Regions from separate parts of the Amycolatopsis sp. NPDC104587 genome, predicted to be linked through region 2. Evidence: riboswitches for the same ligand, from Rfam matches in the RefSeq annotation. Region 2 holds a riboswitch; each other region holds the start of a gene.
What was found. A riboswitch is a leader RNA that binds a small molecule or an ion and turns the genes downstream of it on or off. The one in region 2 is predicted to bind S-adenosylmethionine.

Region 1 (6,046 bases), on a different contig from region 2:
TGAGTTGACGGACAAGGCGTGGGCGGTGATCGAGCCGTTGCTGCCACCTCAACGATCCTGCGGAAGCGGCGCACCGGCGCCCCGTGGCGTGCGCTACTGGCCATGGAAACCGCGCATGAACGGCTGCGGTTGTGGACCAAGGACGGCACGCCAAATGCGCTGCCTACTACCAGGCCGAACTCACCATCGCCGCGATCGTGCTCTGGCCCCGATGACTTACAGGACAGCTAGTAACTCTCGTCCTGCAGGATCTTCAGCGCGTTCGCCAGGTCTTCCGGGTACTCCGACTCGAACTCGACCCAGCGGCCGTCCGCCGGGTGGGCGAACGCCAGCGTCTTCGCGTGCAGCCACTGCCGGCTCAGGCCGAGGTGGCGGGCCAGGACCGGGTCCGCGCCGTAGGTGAGGTCCCCGACGCACGGGTGCTTCAGGGCCGAGAAGTGGACGCGGATCTGGTGCGTCCGCCCGGTTTCGAGCTTGATGTGCGCGAGCGACGCCGCGCGGAACGCCTCGACGACCTCGTAGTGCGTCACGCTCGGGCGGCCGCCCTGGACCACCGCGAACTTGTAGTCGTGACGCGGGTGGCGGTCGATCGGGGCGTCGATCGTGCCGCGGGTCGGGTCCGGGTGGCCCTGGACGATCGCGTGGTAGCCCTTGTCGACCGTGCGCTCCTTGAACGCGCGCTTCAGCACGGTGTACGCGTGCTCGCTCTTGGCCACGACCATCACGCCGGTCGTGCCCGCGTCGAGCCGGTGCACCACGCCCTGGCGCTCGGCCGCGCCCGACGTCGCGATGCGCAGGCCGGCCGCGGCGAGGCCGCCGACGACCGTCGGGCCGGTCCAGCCCGGGCTGGGGTGCACGGCGACGCCGACCGGCTTCGAGATCACCACGATGTCGTCGTCGTCGTGCAGGATCTTCATGCCCTCGACGGGCTCGGCGACGATCTCCACCGGGTTCGCCGGCTCGGGCAGCGTGACTTCCAGGAGCCCGCCCGCGGCCAGCCGGTCGGACTTGCCCGCGGGGCGACCGTCCAGCAGGACGTCACCCGATTCGGCCAGTTCGGCGACCACCGTGCGGGACAGGCCGAGCATCTTCGCGAGACCGGCGTCCACGCGCATCCCGTCAAGCCCGTCGGGCACCGGGAGCATCCGCGAGCTCACGCCTGGTCCTCCTGTGCTTCGGCCTTCTTCTTGTCCTTCGTCGACGTGCCGTCGTAGTCCTTGCCCAGCAGCGACAGCAGCACGATGAGCGCGCCGCCGACGCAGATCGCCGAGTCGGCGATGTTGAAGATCGCGAAGCCCTTGCCGTTGGGGGCGAACGCCGAGATGAAGTCGACGACGTGGCCCTGCAGGCCGCCCGGCGGGCGGAAGATGCGGTCGGTGAGGTTGCCCAGCGCCCCGGCCAGCACCAGCCCGAGACCGATCGCCCAGCCGATCGAGCGCAGCCGCCGCGACAGCCAGATGATCGCGATGACGACGGCCAGCGCGACCAGTGCCAGCACCCACGTCATCCCGGTCGCCATCGAGAACGCGGCGCCCGGGTTGCGGATCACCTGCAGGTAGATCAGCCCGCCGAGGATCCGGACCGGCTCCTTGCCCTCCAGGTTCGCGACGACCAGGTTCTTCGTCACCAGGTCGATCGCCCAGAGCACGACCGCGACCGCGAACACCCAGCCGACGCGGCGCTTCGGCAGCAGAGGCTTCGCCGGGACCTCGGGGTTCTCCGGCGCGTCGGCCACGGGGTCGGGCGCCGCTTCGGCGGCGGCTTCGGTCTCGGGTTCGGAGTGGCTGGGCTCGGTGCTCACCGGTCCATTGTCCACGCCTGGTCAGGGTGTGTCGGCGGCAGTGTCGCGGGGACGCCGGAGGAGGACCGCGAACGCCGCGGCGAACAGCACGCTCGTCGTGGCCAGCGCCCCGGTCACCGGGGTCGGTAACAGCACGCTGACCAGCGCGAACACCACGGTCACGGCGAGCACGAACCAGCTGCGCTCGTAGGCGGCCAGCACCAGCAGTCCCAGCGCCGCGACGAGCGCGCCCCGGACGTCGCCGGGCAGCCGAAGCTCGACGGTGCCGAGCAGGTCGAGCAGCGGGACGGCGGCGAGCGCGGCCAGGGTGCCGAGCACGAACCGGACGGGCCGCGGCGGCGTGCCGGCGCGGCGCAGGTGCAGCCAGTACCAGCCGGCGACGGCGAGCACCACGCACGCGAGGCCGGCGAGCCAGCCGAGCGCCGCGGGCGGCACGACGTTCGTCGCGTAGACGTCGGTGGAATACCACCCCGTGCCCCCGACCCCGCCGGTGCCGAGCCCGACCCCGGACAGGTCCTGGGTCAGCTCGTAGGCGCGCGAGTGCACGAACTGGCCGGCCTCCGGAGTTTCCGGGACCAGGGCGACCACCGCCATCACGAGCTGCGCGAACCCCAGTGCGGCCAACGGGAACCAGTAGTCGCGCGATCTCCCCATCGGGGCAGGATAGCGCCCGCCAGCAGGACGCCGGCCGAGATCAGCACACCGGGCAGGTCCGCGACGAGGACGGCGACCGCCCCGGACAGCACGGCGGCGGCGAGGATCAACGGACTGCGTTCCCACCCCGCGACGACGGCGAGGCCGAGCGTCGCCAGGATCGGGCCCCGGGCCGTGGCGTCGAGGCCGAACCAGCTGTAGGCGAGCAGGTCCAGCAGCGGCACCGCGAGCACGACGCCGGCGGCGGACAGCACCGCGGCTTTCGCGCCGAGCCGCCGGGCGTACCCGGCGACCACGGCGAGGAACGCGGCGATGAGCGCCCACTGCCAAGCCATCCCGATCCCACCGCGGTAGGCGATCACCGTGTCGGAAGTGCTGAGGAACTGCTGCGGGCCACCGTGGTCGTCGACGGTGAGCCCGAAGACGCTCTGGTACGACGGCGCGGCCGGCGCGAAGTGCGACGCCAGCTCGGCGGTCACGGCCGAGCGGCGGAACAGCTCGACCGTGACCAGGACCAGCTCGGCAAAACCGAGCAGTGCCAACGAAACCCCGTGCCTCCCCATCGGCCCAGGCTAGCGCTCAGCAGAACGGCGGCAGCTCCCGCGGGTCGCCCACCGGCGCCCAGCGGCCGTCCACCTTCGTGTACTCCCAGCGCGCGCCGCGGGCGACGACCTGGCGCAGCGCCAGCACCACGCGGTCGACGTGCTCCTCGGTGCTGCCGAGGCCGAGGCTGACGCGCACCGCCTGCCGGCCGTCACCGCCGGCGACACCGATGAGCCGCTTCGCCGCGATGTGGGCGCAGAACGCGCCGTCGCGCACGCCGATGCCGTACTCGGCCGACAGCACGGCCGCGAGCCAGGCGGGGTCGAAGCCGTCGACGACGAAGCCGACCGTGCCGACGCGGTCGACCGGCGCGTCGAACAACCGCAGCTCGGCGCAGCCGGGGATGCTCTCCAAACCCTTGCGCAGCCGGGTGAGCAGGGCCTGCTCGTGCGCTTCGACCGCGGCCCAGCTGCGGCTCAGGGTTTCGCAGGCGACACCGAGCGCGTACACGCCAACGGTGTTGGGCGAGCCCGCTTCGTGGCGCTCGGGCCCGTCGTTCCAGACCACGGCGTCGTCGGTGACGAGCTTGGTCGCGCCGCCGCCGGCGAGGTACGGCTGAGCGGCGCGCAGCCAGTCGGCGCGGCCGATCAGCGCGCCGGCGCCGAAGGGTGCGTACAGCTTGTGGCCGGACAGGGCGACGTAGTCGACGTCCAGCTCCTTGATCGAGACGCGGCGGTGCGGGGCGAGCTGCGCGGCGTCGAGGGCGATGCGGGCGCCGTGTTTCCGTGCCACCGCGGCGATTTCGGCGACCGGGAGCAGCTCACCGGTCACATTGGACGCCCCGGTGACGACCACCAGGCGCGGTCCTTCGGGGCAGCCGGCGAGCGCTTCGTCCACAGCGGACACCGCGGCGAGGCGGGTGCGCGGGGTCGGGATCCGCCGGACGTGCGGGCCCCGCCACGGAAGCAGCGCCGCGTGGTGCTCGGTGTCGAACACGACCACCGAGGTGCGCGGCGGGAGGCTGCGGGCGAGCAGGTTGAAGGAGTCCGTGGTGTTGCGGGTGAACACGACGGTGTCGGTCCGGCGCGCGCCGGCAAAACGGCGCAGGGCGTCGCGGGTGCGCTCGTAGAGCTTGGTCGACACCTGCGACGCGAAGCCGGCGCCGCGGTTGACGCTGGCGTACCAGGGCAGGAACTCGTCGACGGCGTCGCGGACGGCCGCCAGGCACGGCGCGCTCGCCGCGTGGTCGAGGTTGGCGTAGCCGATGTCGCCGCCGGTGACGAGCGGGACCCGCAGCGACGCGCCGACGACGGCCGGGATCTCCTGCGGGACAACGGTTTCGACGAGCTCGACGGTGCTGGTGCGGTCGATGGCGAGAGTCATCGGTGCCTCCTCGGCGGTCCGGGGGACCCCGGCGAGGGGCCCGCGCTTGCCCGTCGCACGACACGACCGGCCCGGTCTTCACCCGGGGCACCCCACCGCGGCAGGAGGGTTGCCGGCCAGCAAGCCGGGGCTTGACGCTGGCACTCATGACCTGGCTCGAAGGTAACCGAAACCGGACGCGGCAGCCAACCCCCGGTTCGCATTCTGAGACGCCGCTCACAGGACTGCGCAGGATGCGAGAAGGGTCAGAGCTTCGCGCGGAAGTGGCCCGGCAGCTGCGTGACGGCGTTGTCCGCGAGGTGCGTCGCGGTGCCCTGGTACTGCTCGGATCCGGCTGTGAAGCGCCAGCCGCCCAGGGTCTTCCCGTCGACCGGCTCGCCGTGGGCCGCGGTGACCGCGGTCGAAACCTCGGCGAAGGACTTGCCGTCCCAGTTCGCCGCCGGGGCGTCCGGCAGCGTCCAGAGCGTGAAGTGGACGTGCGCGCCGGTGCTGCTGCCGCCGCACGGGAGCGCGTTGCCGGTCGAGCCGAGCTCGGCCCCGGCCTCGACCTGCTCACCGTCGGTGACCTTGATGCCCTCCATGTGGTAGTACCCGGTCCGCCAGCCGCCGGCGTGGTCGAGGGTCACCCAGTCGCCGCCCGCGCAGTGCTGGAGGTGCACGGTGCCGGCCAGCGGGGCCCGCACGGTGCGGTCGGCCGGGCTGAAGTCGACGGCGTTCTTGACCCTGGTGCTGCCGTCGTCGGAGTGGATGCCGGCCGAGTACACCTGCTGGCCCGCCTTGAACGGCAGGGCCAGGGCCGGGAACGGCGCCACTTCGGCGCTCGCGGCCGGCGAGGCAAGCAGCCCACAGGCGGCGGTCATCACAGCGGCCAGAACCGCCCCACGAACATGCAGCTTCGTCACCGTGCGTACTCCTTTGGCTGTTCACTCACCCATTCGAACTAACCGGATCGAGCGCACAGTAGGCCAAAGGTTGGATCACTGGGAAGATCACACGGCGTTTTTATGCCCGATGATCACCCTCGCGGAAAAAGATCACCAGGTCAGCGCGAGAACCGGACAAGGACCGGACAAGACGCAGGCCAGCGCCGGCCCAGTCGTCCGATCGATCACGGACTGACCACGACCACGAACGGGCTAGCGGCCCGACTCGCCCTTCCAGCGGGCCAGGCGCCCGGCCCGGTCGACCGCGCGGAGCCGCCGTTCGACGGTGTCGCGGACGACGCTCGTCGTGACGACCAGCAGCTGGTCGTGCTCCTGCAGCCGGCTCGTCTTCTGCGGGGTGAAGCCGGTGCCTTCGCGCACGACCAGGCTGACGGTCGCCCCGACCGGCAGGCGCAGCTCGGACAGGTACACGCCGTGCAGCTTCGACCCGGGCTGGATGCGGACCTGCAGCAGCTCGGCGCCCAGCTCGTCCAGCGGCGCGGAGTCGACCTCGATCTCGTGCGCCTCGGACTTCTTGGACAACCCGAGCCAGCGCGCGAGTGGCCCGAGCGTCGCGCCCTGCAGCAGCGTCAGCACGATGACCAGCACGAACACCGCGCCGACCAGCCGTTGCGCGTCCGGCAGCCCCTGCGAGAGCGGGATCATCGCGAGCACGATCGGCACCGCGCCGCGCAGCCCGGCCCACGACAGGAACACCTGTTCCCGCCACGGCAGCTTGAAC
Region 2 (6,046 bases):
CTCCGCCGTCCTCGAACGGAGCTATTTCGAGGACACCGCGTACGGCCAGCTCGACTTCTCCGACGACCCGAACATCACGCAGCAGGACATCCTCGCCGCGCTCGGCCCCGACGCCGACGCGATGATGGCCGAGATCGACGTCGACGTCGACGAGCTGATCCGGCTCATCAACGCCGAGACGACCTACCTGCCGCCGATCGTCATCCCGGACGAGATCGAGGCGGACCGCACCGCGTCTCCGCAGGCCAAGCGGGCCATGCTGGACGAGGGGCTGCGCGAGACCACCAAGGTCTGGAAGCGCCGGTTCCTGAAGGGCGCCGTCCTCAGCGTCATGATCAGCATCGCCGGTGGTGGCGCCGCCGCGCTGGCGATGAACAAGAGCGTCACCGTCGACGTCGACGGTCAGCAGCAGACCGTGCACTCGTTCGGCGACACCGTCGGCGAGGTGCTCGAGGACGCGGGCCTGTCCGTCGGCGCGCACGACTCGCTCTCCCCGTCCCCGCAGGCCGAGGTCGGCGACGGCGGGGTCATCAAGCTCGAGCGCGGCCGCCAGCTGAAGATGATCGTCGACGGCGCGGAGCACACCTCCTGGGTCCGCGCGACCCACCTGGGTGAGGCGCTCAGCCAGCTCGGCATGACCGGCATGGACAAGCCCGGCACGTGGATGTCGATGGCGAAGGACGGCGAGCTGCCCCTCCAGGGCGCCACCGTCGAGATCAAGACCCTCAAGAACATCACGCTGTACGACGGCGCCAACGCGCCGAAGCCGGTCAAGACGACCGCGGTCACCACGAAGGAGTTCCTGGGCGAGTACAAGCTCACCCTGGGCCCGGAGGACGCCGCCGAAGGTGGTCTGGACGTCAAGCTGACCGACGGCGCCGAGGTGCACATCAGCCGCACCGGCGTCTCGACGGTCGTCCAGAAGGAGTCCATCGACCCGCCCGAGCAGAAGGTCGACGACCCGAACCTCGAGAAGGGCAAGACCGAGGTCGAGGACCCCGGCACGCCCGGCGAGAAGATGGTGACCTACAAGGTCACGCAGAAGAACGGCAAAGAGGTCTCGCGCGAGAGCGTCTCCGAGCAGGTCATCACGGAGGCCAAGCCGAAGATCATCCACGTCGGCACGAAGAAGCCGGCGAACCCGGTCATCGGCGACGCGTCCTCGTGGGACCGCATCGCGCAGTGCGAGTCGGGCGGCAACTGGGCCACCAACACCGGCAACGGCTACTACGGCGGCCTCCAGTTCGACAAGCAGACCTGGAACGCCTACGGCGGCTCCCAGTACGCGGCGCTGCCGAGCCAGGCGACGCGCGAGCAGCAGATCTCGGTGGCCGAGAAGGTCCGCGACGCCCGCGGCGGTTACGGCGCCTGGCCGGTCTGCGGCAAGAAGGCCTGACCCGCTTTTCCGAACCGGCCCCCGTCCTCCCCGGACGGGGGCCGGTTCGCGTGCGCCGAGGGGCATCACGCGTGTCCGGAGAGGCATCACCCGTGATTGGCGGGGCATCACACCCGATGCCCGCCCAATCACGCGTGATGCCCGCTCAATCACGCGAGATGCCCCGCCAATCACGCGAGTTCTGCGCTCAATCACGCGAGTTCCGTCCCTGATCACGTGAGTTCCGTCCTCGATCACCGCGTACGGACCGTCCGGGGGCGCTAGATGTCCCCTCGGTAAGCTCGGCCGGTGGTTGAACTGCTGGGACCTGCCGAGATCCGCGGGCTGGCGGCCGAACTGGACGTGCGGCCGACGAAGAAGCTCGGGCAGAACTTCGTGCACGATCCCAACACCGTCCGCCGGATCGTCGAGCTCGCCTCGGTCGGTCCGGACGACGTCGTGCTCGAGGTCGGGCCCGGCCTCGGGTCGCTGACGCTGGGGCTGCTCGCCACCGGCGCGCGGGTCGTCGCCGTCGAGATCGATCCCAAGCTCGCCGAACGGCTGCCGAAGACCGTCGCCGAGCGGGGGCCGGACGCCGCCGGGCGCCTCACCGTCCTCGAGGCCGACGCCATGCGCGTCACCGACGCCGAGCTGCCGGCGCCGACCGCCCTCGTCGCCAACCTCCCCTACAACGTCGCCGTGCCGGTGGTGCTGCACCTGCTCGCCGAAGTGCCGTCGCTCACCTCCGGCCTCGTGATGGTCCAGACCGAGGTCGCCGACCGGATGGCGGCCGGCCCGGGCAGCCGGATCTACGGCGTGCCGAGCGTCAAGCTCGCCTGGTACGGCCCGGCGCGCAAGGTCGCCGCGGTGCCACGCTCGGTGTTCTGGCCGGTACCGAACGTCGACTCCGCGCTCGTTGCCTTCGAGCGCGGCGACGCGCCGGCGTCCGACGACCGGGAACGGCTCTTCGGGCTCGTCGACGCCGCTTTCTCACAGCGCAGGAAGACGCTCCGCGCCGCGCTGGCGGGCTGGGCGGGCTCGGCCGAGCGCGCCGGCGAGCTGCTGGCGGCCGCCGGGATCGACCCGAAGACGCGCGGCGAGCAGCTCGACGTCCACGACTTCGCCCGGCTCGCCGCCGCCCGCTAGCCCCGGGCGACGTCCACTGTGGATGTCAACCGGCACGGTGCTCGCCGACGTCTCCCGGCGTGCGCGTCTCGTCATCCGGACGCCGCCAGTCGTGTGATCTGGGCCAACGGGCTTGCGTTCGCTCTGCGGGATCGGTTTACTCAGTATGTCCATCCCGAGCGACTGAGAGACCTGGCTCGCCGAAGTCGCAGCAACCACCCTCCACAGGGCAGGTGCTACCGCCAGGACCGATGGAGGCCGTTTCCGATGAAGAGGGTAGCTCGCCCCCTGCTGCTGACCAGGCGTCGCGTAGTCGACGAAGGCCGCCGCTCCGTGACCGCATGTCGACGCTCCAACTGAGCTTTCCCGAGCCGGTCCACCTCTTCTTCTCGCACCGTCCATAGAGGACGGATTTCGCATGCGGCCGGGCGCCTCCGAGTGAGCGCGCCCCGTTTTCTGGAGCCTTCGTGATCACCGTCGAAAATCTGTCCAAGTCCTTCGCCACCAACGGAAACTCAGTCGTCGCCCTGCGCGACGTGAGCGTCGACGTCCAGGCCGGCTCGCTGTTCGGCGTGGTCGGTCCCGCCGGTTCGGGCAAGTCCGTCCTCGCCCGTTGCATCGCGCTGCAGGAGCGTCCCGACCGTGGTGTCGTCCGGCTCGACGGCCTCAACACCGGCACCCTCGACGGCCGCCGGCTGCGGGAGATCCGCCGCCAGCTGGGGATCGTCGGCTCGAAGCCGGAGCTGATCGCCGAGCGCACCATCGCCGGCAACATCGCCTCCCCGCTGGAGCAGCTCGGGGTCGACGGCCCGCAGCGCCGCAGCCGGGTCGGCTCCCTGCTCGACCTCGTCGGCCTGACGCCGCGCGCCGCGCAGCGCCCCTCGGAGCTGTCCGTCGGTCAGCTCCGCCGGGTCGCGGTCGCGAAGGCGCTCGCAGCGGCCCCCGCCGTGCTGCTCGCGGACGACCCGACCGCCGGCGTCGACCCGGAGGAGGCCGGCGCGGTGCTCACCGTGCTCGACCGGGCCCGGTCCGAGCTGGGGGTGACCGTGGTGGTCACCACGCCGGACGCCGGGGTGGTCCGCCGGGTCTGCGACGACGTCGCGGTCCTGGAGGACGGCACGGTCGTCGAGCGCGGCACGGTGCTCGACCTGATCTCCAACCCGGCCAGCCGCACCGCGCAGGCGCTGCTGCCGGCCATCGAGACCCCCCGCTCGCAGGGTGCGCGGTACGACCGTTCGGTCGACGTCGTGCTGGTCGGCTTCGCGTCGGTCGGCGCGCTGCTGCCCGAGGCGGCGGGCCGGTTCGACGTCGAGTTCGCCACCATCGGCGGCGGCCTGACCCGGATCGGCGACACCCCGGTCGGCCGCTTCCGCCTCGGCGTCCGTGGCGAGCGCGCCGACGCGGCCCTCGCGTGGGTCACCGAGCGCGGTGGCCACGTCACGCACACGGCTCGTGGCCCCCAGGGTGTCGCGGCCGCCTGACCCCAGCGCCCCAAGGCGGCCTTGGGTGCGTTGAACGCACCGAAGGCCGCCTTGGGTGCGTTCAACGCACCGAAGGCCACATTGGGGCGCTCCGGGGTCAGCGGGTGCCGCGCGGCAGGACCAGCAGCGCGGTGAGCGCCGCGGCGCCGATGAGGCCCGCCGCCCAGGCCGCGGCCGTCGTGTAACCGTGGACGATCGCCGCCGGCGTGGTCAGCCCGGCCGCCGCCGCGGTGGCGATCGTGTTCAGCGCCGCCGTCCCGAGCGAGGCTCCCACCTGCTGTGACGTCGTCACGAACGCCGACGCCGCGCCCGCGTCACGCGCGCCGACCCCGCGGGTCGCGACGTTCAGCACCACCGGCATGCTCAGCCCGGCGCCGACCCCCAGCAGCAGCTGCATCGGCAGGATCACCTTGACGTACGAGGCGTCCGGCGTCAGCCGCGTGGCGAGCAGGAGCCCGCAGCCGAGCACGAACAGCCCGCCCGCCAGCAGCGGCCGCGGGCCGACGCGGGCCAGCAGCCGGCTCGACACCTGCGTGGACGTCAGCATGTTCGCGCCGAGCGTCGGCAGGAACGCCAGCGCCGCGGCCAGCGCGCCGTACCCCATCACGACCTGCAGCTGGTAGGTCAGGAACAGGAACATCCCGAACGCGCCGAACGACGCCGCCCCGATCGTCAGGTACGCGACGGCGCGGGCGCGGGCGCGCACCACCGTGAGCGGCAGCAGCGGGTGCGGGTGCCGGGCCTGCCGGCGCACGAACAGTCCGAGCAGCACTATGGACGCCGTCAGGGAACCCAGTACCACCAACGAGTTCCAGCCCTCAGTGGCCACTTCGGACAGTGCGTGCACGAGCAGCACGACCCCGCCGCAGCTGAGCAGCGCACTGGTCCAGTCCAGCTTGGTCTCCCGGTGCGCGGCGGCCGCGGGCACGGCGAACCAGGCGCCCAGCCCGGCCAGCACGGCGATCGGCACGTTGACGTAGAGGCTCCAGCGCCAGTCGAGGAACTCCGTCAGCGCGCCGCCGACGGTGAGCCCGAGCGCGGAGCCCGACATCATGATGGCGCTGAAGATCCCGAACGCCCTCGCGCGTTCACGCGGTTCGGTGAAGGTCAGCGTCAGCAGGGACATCGTCGACGGCGCGAGCAGCGCCGCGAACACGCCCTGCGCGGCCCGCGCGCCGATCAGCCAGGCCGGCGACGGCGCCGCGCCGCCGATCGCGGACGCGACGGCGAACCCGGCGACCCCGACCATCAGCGTGGTGCGGCGGCCGATCCGGTCGGCGAGCCGGCCACCGAGCAGCAGCAGGCCGCCGAAGGCCAGCGTGTACGCCGAAATCGTCCACTGGCGGCCGGTGTCGGACATGCCCAGTGCGCGTTGCGCCGACGGCAGGGCGATGTTCACGACGGTCGTGTCGAGCACGACCATGAGCTGGGCCAGGCCCAGTGCGCCGAGGGCGAGCCACCGGCTCGCTGTGCGTGGTGGTGCGGTTGTGGTCATGACGGACCCCCGAGGTAAGCTGTGGATACATTGCTTGTCGGCCGACAAGCAATGCCTAAGCTAAGCCATTACTAGTCGGCCGTCAAGTAAGTTGAGGGGTGAGGCATGGCCGGGCGGCGCACCGACACCCGCGAGCGCATCCAGCGCGTCGCGCTCGAGCTGTTCGCCGAGCAGGGGTACGAAGGCAGTTCGCTGCGGGAGATCGCCGAGCGGCTCGAAGTCACGAAAGCCGCGCTGTACTACCACTTCCGCACGAAGGAAGACATCGTCTCGAGCCTCCTCGAGGACTGGGGCGCCGCGCTCGACGAGCTCCTGGCGCGCGAAACCCGGCCGGCCGAGCTGCTCACCGCGTACGCCGCGCTGGTCGAAGATCGTTTCGGCCCGGTGATGGGCCTGGTGCAGCGCAACACGACGGCGTTGAAGGCCATCGCGGCGGGCGCCGGGCTGGCCGAGCGCATGCTCGAGCTGCACAGGCGGCTGAGCGGCGGGTCCGGCGACCCCGAGGCCGGCCTGCGGGCGCGGCTCGCCCTGGTCGCCGTCCAGCTCAACAGCGTCGAGGCCGAGCCGAGC
Region 3 (6,046 bases), on a different contig from region 2:
GGCCTCGTCCAGGCCCCAGGGCTCGCGCCGGGCGTCCCGCACCGGCTCCAGGCCCTTCCCCTTGAGCTCGGCCAGGGTGCCCGCCAGGTCCCGGACCTGCACCCAGAGCACCAGGTCGGGCGACGCGCCCGCCGTCCCCTCGCCGGAGACCTCCAGGGAGCCGTGGCCGAGGAAGAACACGGTGCCGCCGGGGAACTCGCGCTCCACGGCCAGGCCGAGGGTGTCGCGGTAGAACCCGGTGGTCGCGGCGACGTCACGCGGGCGGATCAACAGCCTGCTCTTCAGGACTTCCATCCGACCATCCCTACCGGACGCGCTCAGGCGAGGGCAATCGCGGCGATCCCCGACAGCACGATCACGGAGCCGGCGAGCCGCCGCACGGCGTCGCGTTCGCCCAGCACCAGCCACGCGGCGAGGCCACCGAGCACGATGCTCAGCTCCCGGGCGGGCGCGACCAGGCTGACCGGCGCCATGGTGAGCGCGAACAGCACCAGGACGTACGCGATCGGCGAAAGCACCGCGACGACGAGCACCTCGCGACGCTGCTCGCGCCAGATCCGGCGCACCTCCCCGCGGTCGGCCAGCGCGCCGGGCACGAGCAGCACGCTCTGCAGGACCGACCCGAGGCCGAAGTAGACGATCGGCGGCACGCCGAGGCCGGTCACCGCGTGTGCGTCCCAGAGCGTGTAGCCGGCGATGACGGCGCCGGTCAGCAGGCCGTAGAAGATCCCGGCCTTGACCGCTTGCGGGTCGCCCGCCTTGCGGCCGGTGCTGATCACCAGCACCCCGGTGATCACGAGGAACGCGCCGAGCAGGCCGAGCAGGCCCGGCCGCTCGCCGAGCACGAGGACGGCGGCCAGCACCGACAGCAGCGGCCCGGTGCCGCGCGCGACCGGGTAGACGACCGAGAGGTCGCCGACGCGGTACCCGCGCTGCAGGACGATGCCGTAGGCGATGTGCAGCACCGCCGTCACGACGGCGGCGAGCAGCCAGCTCCACTGTGGACGGTCCGTTTCCACGACCAGCAGCACGACCGTCACCGGCAGGAGCAAGACGGCGGAAGCCGTGTAGTAGAGCCAGACGAACTGCGTGCCACCGGAGGAGATCCGCTTGGCGGCCAGGTTCCACGCCGCGTGCACGACCGCGGCGACGAGGACGAAGGACAGGGCGGTGGCGTTCATGGGACCCTTTCGGGTTTTCGCGCGCGCGAAAACCGGGTCCTCCAGGCTTTTGCCCCGTCAGATGAACGACCGGCCGTCCGGGCCCGCCGATGGTGCCGCTCGGACCAGACCCGCCGGTCCTGGTTGTGTGGTGCGGTGTGTGCGGACCGGCGACGGAACCCTAGGCACTGACCGCCCTCCACCGTACTCCCCATGATCGGCGGCGCGCAGGTCCCGGCGGACGAGGCCGGGAGCCGGGCTGTTAGAGTTGTCGCTCGCTGCCCGTGCGGCATTCCGTCATGGAGGAAACCTGTTTTCGAGCAGGGCCACTTCAGCGCGGCGGCGAATCTCACCGAGTGAAACAGGAGTTGCCCTATGGCCAACATCAAGTCGCAGATCAAGCGCATCACGACGAACGAGAAGGCGCGTCAGCGCAACCAGGCGATCCGGTCCTCGGTGAAGACCGCGATCCGCAAGGTCCGCGAAGCCGCCGAGGCCGGCGACAAGGCCAAGGCTGCCGAGCTGCAGCGCGACGCCGCCCAGAAGCTGGACAAGGCCGTCTCGAAGGGCGTCATCCACGCCAACCAGGCCGCCAACAAGAAGTCGGCGCTCGCGAAGCGCGTCAACGCGCTCTGAGCAAGCTGTTTCTGGAGAAGCCCCGGCCTCGGCCGGGGCTTTCTTCATGTCAGCGGTCGCCCTTGGCGGCCGCCACCTCCAGCACGGCTCGTTCCAGCGCGTAACCCGGGTCGGCCGCCACGCCCTTGACCTCGGCGTTGAGCCGCGCGACCACCCGCATCGCCGTGGCCAGCCCGTCCTGGTTCCAGCCCCTGGACTGGCCCTGCGCCTTGCGGATCTTCCACGGCGGCATGCCCAGCTCGCCGGCCAGCTGGTTGGGGTTGCCCCGGCCCGCACCGGAGACGCGGGCGATCGTGCGGACGGCGTCGGCCAGCGCGTCGGCGACCAGGACGTGCGGGACCCCGAGCTGCATCGCCCAGCGCAACGACTCCAGCGCCGCCGCGCGGTCACCGCTGACCGCCCGCTCCGCGACCGCGAACCCGGTCACGTCGGCCCGGCCGCGGTGGTAGCGCCGGACCGCTTCGGCGTCGACCGCGCCGCCGGTGTCCGCGACCAGCTGGGTCGCCGCGGAGGAGAGTTCCCGCAGGTCGGAGCCCACGGCGTCGATGAGCGCGGCGACACCGGCCGGGTCGATCTTGCCGCCCACCCGGCGCACCTCGTGCCGCACGAACTGCTCCCGCTCGGCGGGCTTCGTCAGCTTCGGGCACTCCGTGACTTCGGCACCGGCCTTTTTCAGCACGGCCGGGAGCGTCTTGCCGGCCTTGCTGCGGCCACCGCCGGTGTGCACGACGACCAGCACGACCCCGTCCGCCGGGTCCTTCAGGTAGGACGCCACGGCGTCGGCCAGCTCCTGCGAGATGTCCTGCGCCGACTCCAGGACGATCACGCGGCCTTCGCTGAACAGCGAGGGGCTGACGAGTTCGGCCAGCTCAGGGGCTGTGAGATCGGACACCCGGACCCGGGTCAGCTCGGCGGTCGCGTCGATCGCGCGGGCCGCGGCCAGCGTCTCGCGGACGGCGCGCTCGATCAGCAGTTCTTCCTCACCCAGGACCAGGTGCAGCGGGGGCGGGGCGGTGGCTTGCGCGGTCACCGGAGGATCCTCTCACTTCTCCGAACGTGCGCCCGCTCCGGTGATGTGGAGCCGCCACCATGGCACGGTCCGAACGCCATGTCGTACGGTGTCCTCGAGGCGGCGCGTTTGTGGCGCGCCCCGACAACCGAATACCGCTCATCCAGAGGGGCAGAGGGAACGGCCCGACGAAGCCCCGGCAACCGGCGTACAGCCCGTCATCCCGCGATCGCGGGGTAGCTGACGACCACGGTGCCAATTCCGGCCCGCTTCGGCGGGGCAGATGAGGAAAGGAACCTCGCGATGACCGCAACCCTCGGCACGACCTCCACCACCAAGACCCCGGATCTCGGACCGGCCGTCGAACTGGTGTCGAAGGAAGAGGGCCACCGGCAGCCGCTCGCCCCCGAGTTCGTCTCCGCCGAAGACTTCTCGCCGCTCGAGGTCGCCTACGACTTCGGCCGCGTCCGCCGCGAAGACATCGAGGCCGGCCCCAAGAACATCTGGCGCTACAAGAAGCTCCTCCCGGTTCCGTCGAACATCGAAGAAATCCCCAACACCGAGCCCGGCGCGACCCGCCTGGTGCGTGCCGACCGCCTCGCCAAGGAGCTCGGCCTCAAGCGCGTCTGGGTCAAGGACGACACCGGAAACCCGACGCACTCCTTCAAGGACCGCGTGGTCGCCGTCGCGCTGGCCGCGGCCCGCGAGTTCGGGTTCGAGGTGCTCGCGTGTCCCTCGACCGGCAACCTGGCCAACGCGACGGCCGCCGCGGCCGCCCGCGCCGGCTGGCGGTCGGTCGTGCTGATCCCGAAGTCGCTCGAGCGCGCCAAGATCCTCACCACCGCGGTGTACGACGGCGACCTCATCGCCATCGACGGCAACTACGACGACGTCAACCGCCTCGCCACCGAGCTCGCCGGTGAGCACCCGAAGTGGGCGTTCGTGAACGTGAACGTCCGGCCGTACTACTCGGAAGGCTCGAAGACGCTGGCCTTCGAGGTCGCCGAGCAGCTGGGCTGGCGCATCCCGCCGCAGATCGTCGTGCCGATCGCCTCCGGTTCTCAGCTCACCAAGGTGGACAAGGGTTTCCGCGAGCTGGGTCAGCTCGGTCTCGTGGACGCCAGCCCGTACAAGGTGTTCGGCGCCCAGGCCACGGGCTGCTCGCCGGTGTCGGCCGCGTTCCGCGGCGGCCACGACGTCGTCCAGCCGGTGAAGCCGGACACGATCGCCCGTTCGCTGGCGATCGGCAACCCGGCCGACGGCCCGTACGTGCTCGACATCGTCAACCGCACCGGCGGCGCGATCGAGGACGTCTCCGACGAAGAGGTCGTCGAAGGCATCCGCCTGCTGGCCCGCACCGAGGGCATCTTCACCGAGACGGCCGGCGGCGTCACCGTCGCCACGGCGAAGAAGCTGGTCGAGACGGGCAAGCTGGACCCGGACGCCGAGACGGTGCTCCTCATCACCGGCGACGGCCTCAAGACCCTCGACGCGATCGAGAACCACGTGGGCCCCAAGGCGGTCCTGCCGCCGTCGGCCGCCGCGGTGAACGAGGCGCTCGGGTACTGATCTTCCCCCGGCGGTGGGCCGGGGCGGGCCGCGTGGCTCGCCCCGGCTCATCGGCGCGGTGGGCCGCGGGGCTCACCTCGGCGTGAAACCGCCGGGCCCGCCGGTTCGCCTACCACGGCGGTGTCTCCGTCCTGGTCCGTCCGGGTCACCCGAGCGCCCAACGCCATCAGAGTGTCCATTGTGGACTTGCTGGGATGTCCGTAGGTGTTGCCCGCGCCCACGCTGACCAACGCCACCCGCGGTGCCACCGCGGCGAGGAACGATGGCAGCGAGTACCGCGAGCCGTGGTGGGGGACCTTCAGCACCTCCGCTTTCAGGTCTGCGACGTCGGCCAGGAGATCCGCCTGCGCGGCCAGTTCGACGTCGCCGGTCAGGAGCATCCGGCCGGCTGCCGTTTGCGCCCGGAGGACCAGCGAGCTGTTGTTGATCGTGGTGCCGTCCTGCCCGGCCGCGCGGGCCGGGACGTAGCGCGGGCCGAGCACGTCGAGTGAGAGCCCGGGCCAGTCCAGCCGCTCCCCCGGGTTCAGCTCGACCAGCGGCACGGCTTGGCGGGACGCCTCCGCGGCGACCTGCCGCCACGCCCACTCCGGCGCGCGCCCCGGCCCGACGGCGATGCCGCCGACCGCGCGGCCGTCGAAGACCGACGCGAGCCCGCCGATGTGGTCGGCGTGCAGGTGGCTCAGCACCACCAACGGGATCCGGTCGACGGCGAGCCGGTGCAGGCACTCGTCGACCGGTCCCGGCTCGGGTCCGGTGTCGATGACGATCGCCCGTCCGGGCTCGGCGGTCGCCAGGACGACCGCGTCACCCTGTCCGACGTCGCATTCGACCATCGCCCAGTCGCGCGGTGGCCACGCCGGCGCGATCACCCGGACCGGCACGAGCACCAGCAGCGCGCCGACGACCAGCACGGCCATCAGCAGCCGGATCCGCCGGTGGCGGGCGGCCAGCACCAGCACGACGAGGACACCGGCGGCGAGCAGGCCGCCGGCCCAGCCGCCGGGCCACGCGACTGTCGCGCCCGGGGCTCGTGCGCCGTGCCGCGCCACCGTGATCAGCCAGCGTGCCTCCGGATCGGCCAGGTGCACCAGGACTTTCCCCGCGCCCGGCCACCAGGGACCGGTGACCGTCGCCAGCACGCCGAGCACCGTCGCCGGGGCCACGACCGGTGCCGCGAGGACGTTGGTCAGCACCGAAACCAGGCTCACCGAGCCCGCCATGCCCGCGATCACCGGCGCGGTCACGAGGAACGCCGCCAGCGGGATCGCCAGCCCTTCGGCGAACCCCGGCGGGACGCCACGGCGGACGAGCGCGGCCGCCCAGCGAGGCGCGAGCAGCACGAGCCCGGCGGTGGCGAACACCGACAGCGCGAACCCGAAGTCCGTGGCCATCGCCGGATCCGCCACCACCAGCACGCAGACCGCGAAGGCCAACGCGGGCAACGCCGAACCGCGGCGTCCCAGCGCCAGAGCCAGCAACGCGACCGCCGCCATGACGCCGGCCCGCAGCACGCTCGGCTCCGGGCCGACCAGGACGAGGAACCCGGCCAGGCACGCCCCGGCCGCCACCGCCGACAGCCGGGGCCCGAGCCGGACCAGGCGCAGGAGGAGCAGCACCGCGCCGCAGGCCACGGCGAGGTTCCCGCCGCTGACCGCGGTCAGGTGGGCGAGGC

Region 1: another riboswitch for S-adenosylmethionine. It lies ahead of ACZ61C_RS23325 (aminotransferase class V-fold PLP-dependent enzyme); the one in region 2 lies ahead of ACZ61C_RS03550 (methionine ABC transporter ATP-binding protein).
Region 3: another riboswitch for S-adenosylmethionine. It lies ahead of thrC (threonine synthase); the one in region 2 lies ahead of ACZ61C_RS03550 (methionine ABC transporter ATP-binding protein).

What each region holds. Positions count from the first base shown of each region.
Region 1 covers NZ_JBVJNO010000007.1:285,369-291,414, reverse strand. The annotation lists gene ACZ61C_RS23345 (RluA family pseudouridine synthase) at 228-1,157, opposite strand; gene lspA (signal peptidase II) at 1,154-1,735, opposite strand; gene ACZ61C_RS23335 (hypothetical protein) at 1,823-2,455, opposite strand; gene ACZ61C_RS23330 (hypothetical protein) at 2,395-3,018, opposite strand; gene ACZ61C_RS23325 (aminotransferase class V-fold PLP-dependent enzyme) at 3,035-4,381, opposite strand; SAM riboswitch class IV at 4,419-4,533, opposite strand; gene ACZ61C_RS23320 (M23 family metallopeptidase) at 4,627-5,283, opposite strand; gene ACZ61C_RS23315 (potassium/proton antiporter) at 5,518-6,046, opposite strand, start outside.
Region 2 covers NZ_JBVJNO010000001.1:722,120-728,165, forward strand. The annotation lists gene ACZ61C_RS03540 (transglycosylase family protein) at 1-1,396, shown strand, start outside; gene rsmA (16S rRNA (adenine(1518)-N(6)/adenine(1519)-N(6))-dimethyltransferase RsmA) at 1,685-2,521, shown strand; SAM riboswitch class I at 2,668-2,774, shown strand; gene ACZ61C_RS03550 (methionine ABC transporter ATP-binding protein) at 2,968-3,981, shown strand; gene ACZ61C_RS03555 (MFS transporter) at 4,079-5,476, opposite strand; gene ACZ61C_RS03560 (TetR/AcrR family transcriptional regulator) at 5,582-6,046, shown strand, end outside.
Region 3 covers NZ_JBVJNO010000028.1:13,935-19,980, forward strand. The annotation lists gene ACZ61C_RS47090 (VOC family protein) at 1-294, opposite strand, end outside; gene ACZ61C_RS47095 (EamA family transporter) at 318-1,181, opposite strand; gene rpsT (30S ribosomal protein S20) at 1,536-1,796, shown strand; gene holA (DNA polymerase III subunit delta) at 1,846-2,826, opposite strand; SAM riboswitch class I at 2,962-3,095, shown strand; gene thrC (threonine synthase) at 3,109-4,374, shown strand; gene ACZ61C_RS47115 (DNA internalization-related competence protein ComEC/Rec2) at 4,422-6,046, opposite strand, start outside.